3 regions of the Enterococcus dongliensis genome follow, and region 1 is predicted to be linked to each of the others. Evidence: predicted binding sites of a transcription regulator. Region 1 holds the regulator's gene; each other region holds the start of a gene.
What was found. The regulator LexA, encoded in region 1, represses DNA repair genes until DNA is damaged. The targets are predictions, from matches to a motif close to CNAACANNTGTTNG.
Positions count from the first base shown of each region.

Region 1 (2,279 bases):
TTTCACCACTTATGGCTGATGGCGAGGCCTACCGTGAAGCAACTAGACAAATCGTAAATTATGCAGAAGAAAAACAAATCGATATGGTAGTAGGACCAGAAGCCCGCGGATTTATTGTTGGCTGTCCAGTAGCATTTGAATTGGGCTTGGGTTTTGCTCCTGTTCGTAAGCCGGGGAAATTACCGCGTGAAGTTATCGAAGTTGAATATGAGAAAGAATATGGAACAGATACTTTAACGATCCATAGCGATGCAATTAAACCAGGACAGCGAGTACTGATCACCGATGATTTACTAGCAACAGGCGGAACGATCAAAGCAACTATCGAGTTAGTTGAAAAACTTGGAGGAATCGTTGTTGGCTGTGCGTTCTTGATTGAATTAGAAGAATTGCACGGGCGTGATAAAATCAAGGGCTATGATATTTTAACCTTGATGGATTATTAAAAAATAAGAGACCACTAAAAGTTAGACGAAGAGCTGACTTTTGGTGGTCTTTTTTGAAATTATTATATTTTGCAAGAATATTAAGCGGATTTGTGATAATGATGGTCATAAGTCACGTAATAGAAATCTTCAGCAGGTTCTTTGAAATAATGTTCGGCTTCAATTTCTTCTTCAGATGAATACTCAGCGTAATGCTGGGCATATTTACGTTCATCCCACAACATAAACCAAACTAGAAACAGACCAGAAAAAATGACAATCGTAGCTAAAGACCCCAACTTACCAATCAATAGACCTAACAACAATACAGCGATAATTAAACCAAATCTTCTTACTGTTTTCATCAATAATCACTCCTAATAAAATGCGAACATGTGTTTGTGTTTTTATTATACGAATGTTTGTTCGGTTTGTAAAGAAAAAAATAACCGGAAATTTCTTCCGATTAATAAATATGGTTACGGTATAGACCGACAACTTTCCCTAAAATAGAAACATTATCAAAAATAAGCGGGGATAATTCATCGTTTTCTGGCTGTAAACGGATGTGGTCTGTTTCGCGATAAAATCTTTTACACGTTGCTTCGTTTTCATCAGTCATGGCAATCACGATTTCACCATTAATAGCAGTGGGCTGTTTTCTAACGATGACATGGTCACCATCATATATTCCAGCATTGATCATGCTTTCACCGCGAATCGTCAGCATGAACAAACTACCTTCTTCACTAGATAGGTCTGGAGGGACCGGAAAGAAGTCAGAGGCTTCTTCGACTGCTAAGATCGGTTCACCTGCGGTAACGACACCAAGCATTGGAATAACTTGCGGCGCTGCGCCGATTTTTTCTAAACCAGTGATAGTCAATTCAATGGCTCTTGGTTTTGTCGGATCTCGTTGGATCAATCCTTTTTTTTCTAATCTGGATAAATGGCCGTGGACTGTGGAAGTGGATGAAAGATTCACGGCTTCTCCAATCTCTCTGACAGTGGGTGGATAACCTTTATCTTCAACGCGTTTATGAATGAAACGCAAAACTTCTAATTGTTTTGTTTCCGTTCTTTTTGCCAATGTCCGCACCTTCTTTCGTTTTTTTTAGTTTAGCATAGTTATTAGTACAAATCAAACAAGCGTTCGTGTTTATTAGTACTTTTAACTTATTATTTTTTATGTATAATTGAAGGAGGGAAAAGGGGTGTTCAAGATGATTAACGATGAAACGATTGCGCGAATCAATGAATTAGCCAAAAAAAAGAAAACAGTTGGCTTAACAGATGCAGAGGCGCATGAACAGACAATTTTGCGAAAAGAATACATCGCATCATTCCGAAGCGGGATGCGTCATCACATTGAAGGAATGAAAGTCGTTGATCCAGAAGGCAACGATGTTACACCAGAAAAACTAAAGAAGATACAAAAGAAAAAAGGATTACATAATAGAAAGTAAATCTTTTGCTGGTAAGTGATTGAAATGTCAAAATAAATCGGTTACAATAAGGTCATAATTAAAGTATTTATGACCAAAAAGGGGGAATTGTTTTGTTCGATAAAATCGATCAATTAGGAGTTAACACAATCAGAACGTTAAGTATTGAAGCAATCCAAAAAGCGAATTCGGGTCATCCAGGTTTACCGATGGGTGCTGCACCAATGGCCTATGCTTTATGGACCAAGCATTTAAATATCAATCCAGCAACTTCATTAAACTGGCCAAACCGTGACCGTTTTATTTTATCTGCAGGACATGGTTCAGCAATGTTGTACAGTTTGTTGCATCTTGCTGGTTACCAAGTAACGATCGATGACTTAAAAAACTTCCGCCAATGGGAAAGTAA
Region 1 is NZ_JARPZC010000004.1:129,222-131,500, reverse strand. Features, by position in the region: gene P7D84_RS04825 (adenine phosphoribosyltransferase) at 1-446, shown strand, start outside; gene P7D84_RS04820 (hypothetical protein) at 527-790, opposite strand; gene lexA (transcriptional repressor LexA) at 892-1,515, opposite strand; gene P7D84_RS04810 (DUF896 family protein) at 1,649-1,891, shown strand; gene tkt (transketolase) at 1,984-2,279, shown strand, end outside.

Region 2 (2,279 bases), on a different contig from region 1:
CTGTATAAAATTTTTTGAATAAAAACAGCAGGTATTCAGATAGTTCATTAGTATTGTCAGTTGGAGGGATTTTTAATTGTCTACTAAATCCTTTTGTCAGTGCCGTATTAGAATAGCCGATCGCTAGAGAAACTGTCCCGGCTCTTCCTCGCCGCCTTCTCAAACGAGTGGCAACTTGTTCCGCCATTTCACGAATGATTAAAGGCATTTCCTCTCCTCGATAATCTCTGGGAAGGATTTGACTATTGCCGAGATTTTTTGATTTAGGAACGTACCGTTTTTGTAATTTCGTACGATCGATGCCATTGGCGTGGTGATACAGTTGTAACCCTATGATGCCAAATTTCTTTTTCAAGTCAGCAGGAGAAGCGTGAGCTAAATCATAAATAGTTTGAATCCCCATCTGGAGAAAATTCTTCTTCATTCGTTTTCCGATTCCCCAAAAATCGTCTAATTCAGGAATCTGCCAAACTTTATTGGCGATATCTTGATAATTCCATAATGCACGCATATTTTTTGCATGTTTTGCTTCGTTGTCTAAGGCTAATTTTGCCAATAGAGGATTGCTATTTGATAAGCCGACAGTGGCATAGATTCCTGTATTTTGTAAAATATCCAGTTGAATTCTCTGTGCGAGTATATCTAATTTTTTTGTACGGCTAAGATTTTCCGGGACAAAATAATTCAAACTGTGGGTCAAATCGACAACACCTTCATCGATGGAATACCACATAATATCTTCATCTGCTGCATAGTTACGAATGATAGCCTGTATTTTTAAGTTTTCAGAGATATAATACCGCATTCTAGGCGGGACGATAATCAGATCTGCGATGGCAGGATTTTCTATAATGTTAGGTAATTGCCAGGATCTAGTTACATTTGTGATTCCTAGTAAGTTTTTCGCCATAGGACTGCTAGCTAAAATAAGTCCTGAGGTATTATCCGCATGACTCATAACAACTAAAAGATCTTTTAATGGATGACGCCCACGCGCAACTAACTCACAACTAGCATAAAAAGATTTCATGTCGATAAATGCATAATCTCCAGTAGGTTCTAGTTCATAGTTGAAATTCAAATTAATCACCCTTAGTAAGAAAACGGCTTAACAAGTATCCAGCCTTAATAATCCAAAATCAGAACTTGTGTTCGTATATATAGTACGTTGTTTCTTGAAAAAAAGTCAAGGGATTATTATTTTTTACGTAATAAAAAAACAGTACCAACAAGTCCTTTACTTGTTGGTACTGTTTATTTAAGTGCTAAGATATGTTTCTTGATCAGCCCACGAGTTTTTCTAAATTCAGCTAGGATTTCTTCGTCACTTCCAACAGCTTGTGCTGGATCTTGCAAATCCCAATGAAGATGGGTGACACCTTTAGGAATAGTCGGACAGTGATCTTTTGCATCGCCGCAAAGCGTAACGATCAAATCAGCCTGATGAAAATAATCCATGTCTATTAAATCCGACGTTTGATTCGAGATATCGATGCCTTCTTCGGCCATCACTTGTACAGCTTTAGGATTTAAGCCGTGGGTCTCAATCCCGGCACTTTTGACTTCAACTTCTGATTTAGGTAAAAGCTGATGAGCATAACCTTCAGCTATCTGACTTCGACAAGAATTACCTGTACATAAAAAATAAATTTTTTTCATTAGTGTTTCCTCCGGATTTAAGGTCAAAGCTACAGCTAACAAAAAGCCATGAGATCTTCCCATGACTTAATGGTTAGAATAATTTAACTTCTGATAACGGCCAGAACCGTAAAACGACTTTTCCTTGAATCAATGATTGATCTACAAATCCGAAAATGCGGCTGTCTTTTGAGATCAATCGATTATCCCCTAAAACAAAATATTGATTTTCAGGAACGGTTACAGCAAAATCATCTGTGAAGCTGTCAGCATTTGCAGCTTGTTCTTGGAAAGCCGTATTGTAAGAATATTCATCTGCAAGTTTATCTTCTTTGAATTTTTTCTTGAACTCGTCAAGATAAGGCTCAGGATACTCTTTCCCATTGATCGTTAAGACATTTTTTTTCATTTCTACACGATCGCCAGGCAATCCAATAATTCGTTTCACCACATAAAGATTCTGATTGTCAGGTTCTTTTGTCGTGATAATATCTTGTCGATCGAGACTGGATATTTTTGATGTGATCAGACGTTGATTGTCATGAAGCGTGGGGTCCATCGAATGTCCTTCAACTTTCACTGGTGAAAAGACAAATATCCTAGCAAGTAAAATTAAAGCGATGATAAGGACCACTGGAAGC
Region 2 is NZ_JARPZC010000017.1:14,768-17,046, forward strand. Features, by position in the region: gene P7D84_RS11425 (Y-family DNA polymerase) at 1-1,030, opposite strand, end outside; gene arsC (arsenate reductase (thioredoxin)) at 1,255-1,659, opposite strand; gene lepB (signal peptidase I) at 1,733-2,279, opposite strand, start outside.
Region 2: the regulator LexA is predicted to act here: its motif matches at 1,142-1,155, upstream of P7D84_RS11425 (Y-family DNA polymerase).

Region 3 (2,279 bases), on a different contig from region 1:
TCACCAACAAGATCATCAATCTGTCCCATAATCGGACGAACTTCAATAACTGGATCTAACAATCCTGTCGGACGAATGATTTGCTCCACCACTGTATCGGTTTTTTCGTGTTCATAGGGGCCAGGTGTAGCAGAAACGTACACGACTTGATTTACCCGCTCTTCGAATTCTTCTAAGCGTAACGGCCGATTATCTAATGCCGAAGGTAAACGAAAACCATAGTCAACCAACATTTGTTTTCGTGCACGGTCGCCATTATACATTCCGCGAACTTGAGGCATCGTTACATGAGATTCATCAACGACCAATAAAAAGTCATCTGGGAAAAAGTCAATCAGCGTATAAGGTGGTTCGCCTTCTGTACGGCCGTCCATATGCCGCGAGTAATTTTCGATACCAGACGTATACCCCATCTCACGCAACATTTCAATGTCATAATTAGTGCGTTGTTCCAAACGTTGGGCTTCCAACAATTTATTGTCATTGCGTAATTCTTCTAAGCGATCGGCAAGTTCTTTTTGAATGTTGCTGATGGCTACTTCCATATGGTCTTCATTAGTCAAAAAGTGCGTGGCCGGAAAAATCGCGACATGTTCTGTTTCTCCAGTGATCTCTCCAGTCAACGCATCGACTTCACGAATCCGTTCGATCTCGTCTCCAAAAAACTCAACACGTAATGCACGTTCATCTCGTGATGCAGGAAAGATCTCTACTACATCCCCACGAACTCGGAAACGCCCACGTTGAAAATCAATGTCATTTCTTTCAAATTGGATGTCGATTAAGTTTCGCAACAACTGATTGCGATCCATTTCCATTCCTACTCTTAATGAAACGACTTGTTCTAAATATTCTTTAGGTGAACCTAACCCAAAAATACAAGAAACTGAAGCAACCACAATCACATCGTTTCTTTCAAGTAATGCACTGGTTGCTGAGTGACGCAGTTTATCAATCTCATCATTGATACTTGAATCTTTTTCAATATAGGTATCACTAGATGGCACGTAGGCCTCGGGTTGATAATAATCATAGTAGCTGACAAAATACTCCACCGCATTGTTAGGAAAGAATTCCTTGAACTCTCCATATAATTGTCCTGCTAACGTCTTGTTATGGGCAATGATCAAAGTCGGTTTATTAACTTCTTTGATCACATTAGAAATAGTATAAGTTTTCCCAGTACCCGTAGCGCCTAAAAGTATTTGTGCTTTTTTTCCAGCGACGATTCCTTCGGTCAGTTGCTTAATGGCCTCGGGTTGATCGCCAGCAGGCTGATATTTTGAATGAAGGTCAAACGCAGTGTCTGTTACTCTTTCAATCACACAAACATCCCCTTTTTATATTAAATAAACAAAGATTTTCCATTTAAAAATTATAGCATACCGAACATATTTTCGCTATTTTTTGTTCCTACTATAAAGACTTCTTAAAAAGACTCATGTTAGAATTGCTAACATATCATGTCACTAAATTTCACTTTTTTTCTATCCAAACCTTAACTAACTTGTATTTTAGTTATAAACTAACCTATAATAAATAAATGATAAGTATATAGGAGGATTATTATGAGAAAAACCAAATTAATTCCATTTATCGTTTTCTTAATGGCAAGTATTTTTACACTTGGATTTGCCAGCAAGACAAACGCTGCAGAAAAAACATATAAAATCGGAACGGATCTGACTTTTGCGCCTTTTGAATTTCAAAATTCTGATGGTGACTACATAGGAATCGATGTGGACTTACTTAACCAGATAGCTAAGGATCAAAACTTTAAAGTAGATTTACGCCCATTAGGTTTTGACAGTTCAATCCAAGGTGTGCAATCGGATCAACTTGACGGTATGATCGCCGGTATGAGTATCACAGACGAACGAAAAAAAACTTTTGACTTTTCTGAACCTTATTTTGACAGCGGGATTCAAATGGCTGTCAAAAATGATAATAACAACATCAAAAATTATCGCGATCTCAAAGGCAAAACAGTTGCCGCAAAAATCGGAACTGAGAGTGCTACATTCTTAGATAAGAACAAAGACAAATACGGTTATGAAATCAAGCAATACGAAGCCGCCGACGCTATGTATAATGCATTGACAAATGGTAACGTCGAAGCGATTTTTGATGATTATCCCGTTTTAGGGTATGCTGTAACTAATGGACAATCGTTTAAATTAGTCGGTGATCCTGAAAAAGGCAGCTCTTATGGTTTTGCAGTCAAAAAAGGCGAAAACAAAGAGTTGCTGAAAAAATTCAACCAAGGATTAAAAGATTTA
Region 3 is NZ_JARPZC010000006.1:12,165-14,443, reverse strand. Features, by position in the region: gene uvrB (excinuclease ABC subunit UvrB) at 1-1,325, opposite strand, end outside; gene P7D84_RS06165 (amino acid ABC transporter substrate-binding protein/permease) at 1,569-2,279, shown strand, end outside.
Region 3: the regulator LexA is predicted to act here: its motif matches at 1,387-1,400, upstream of uvrB (excinuclease ABC subunit UvrB).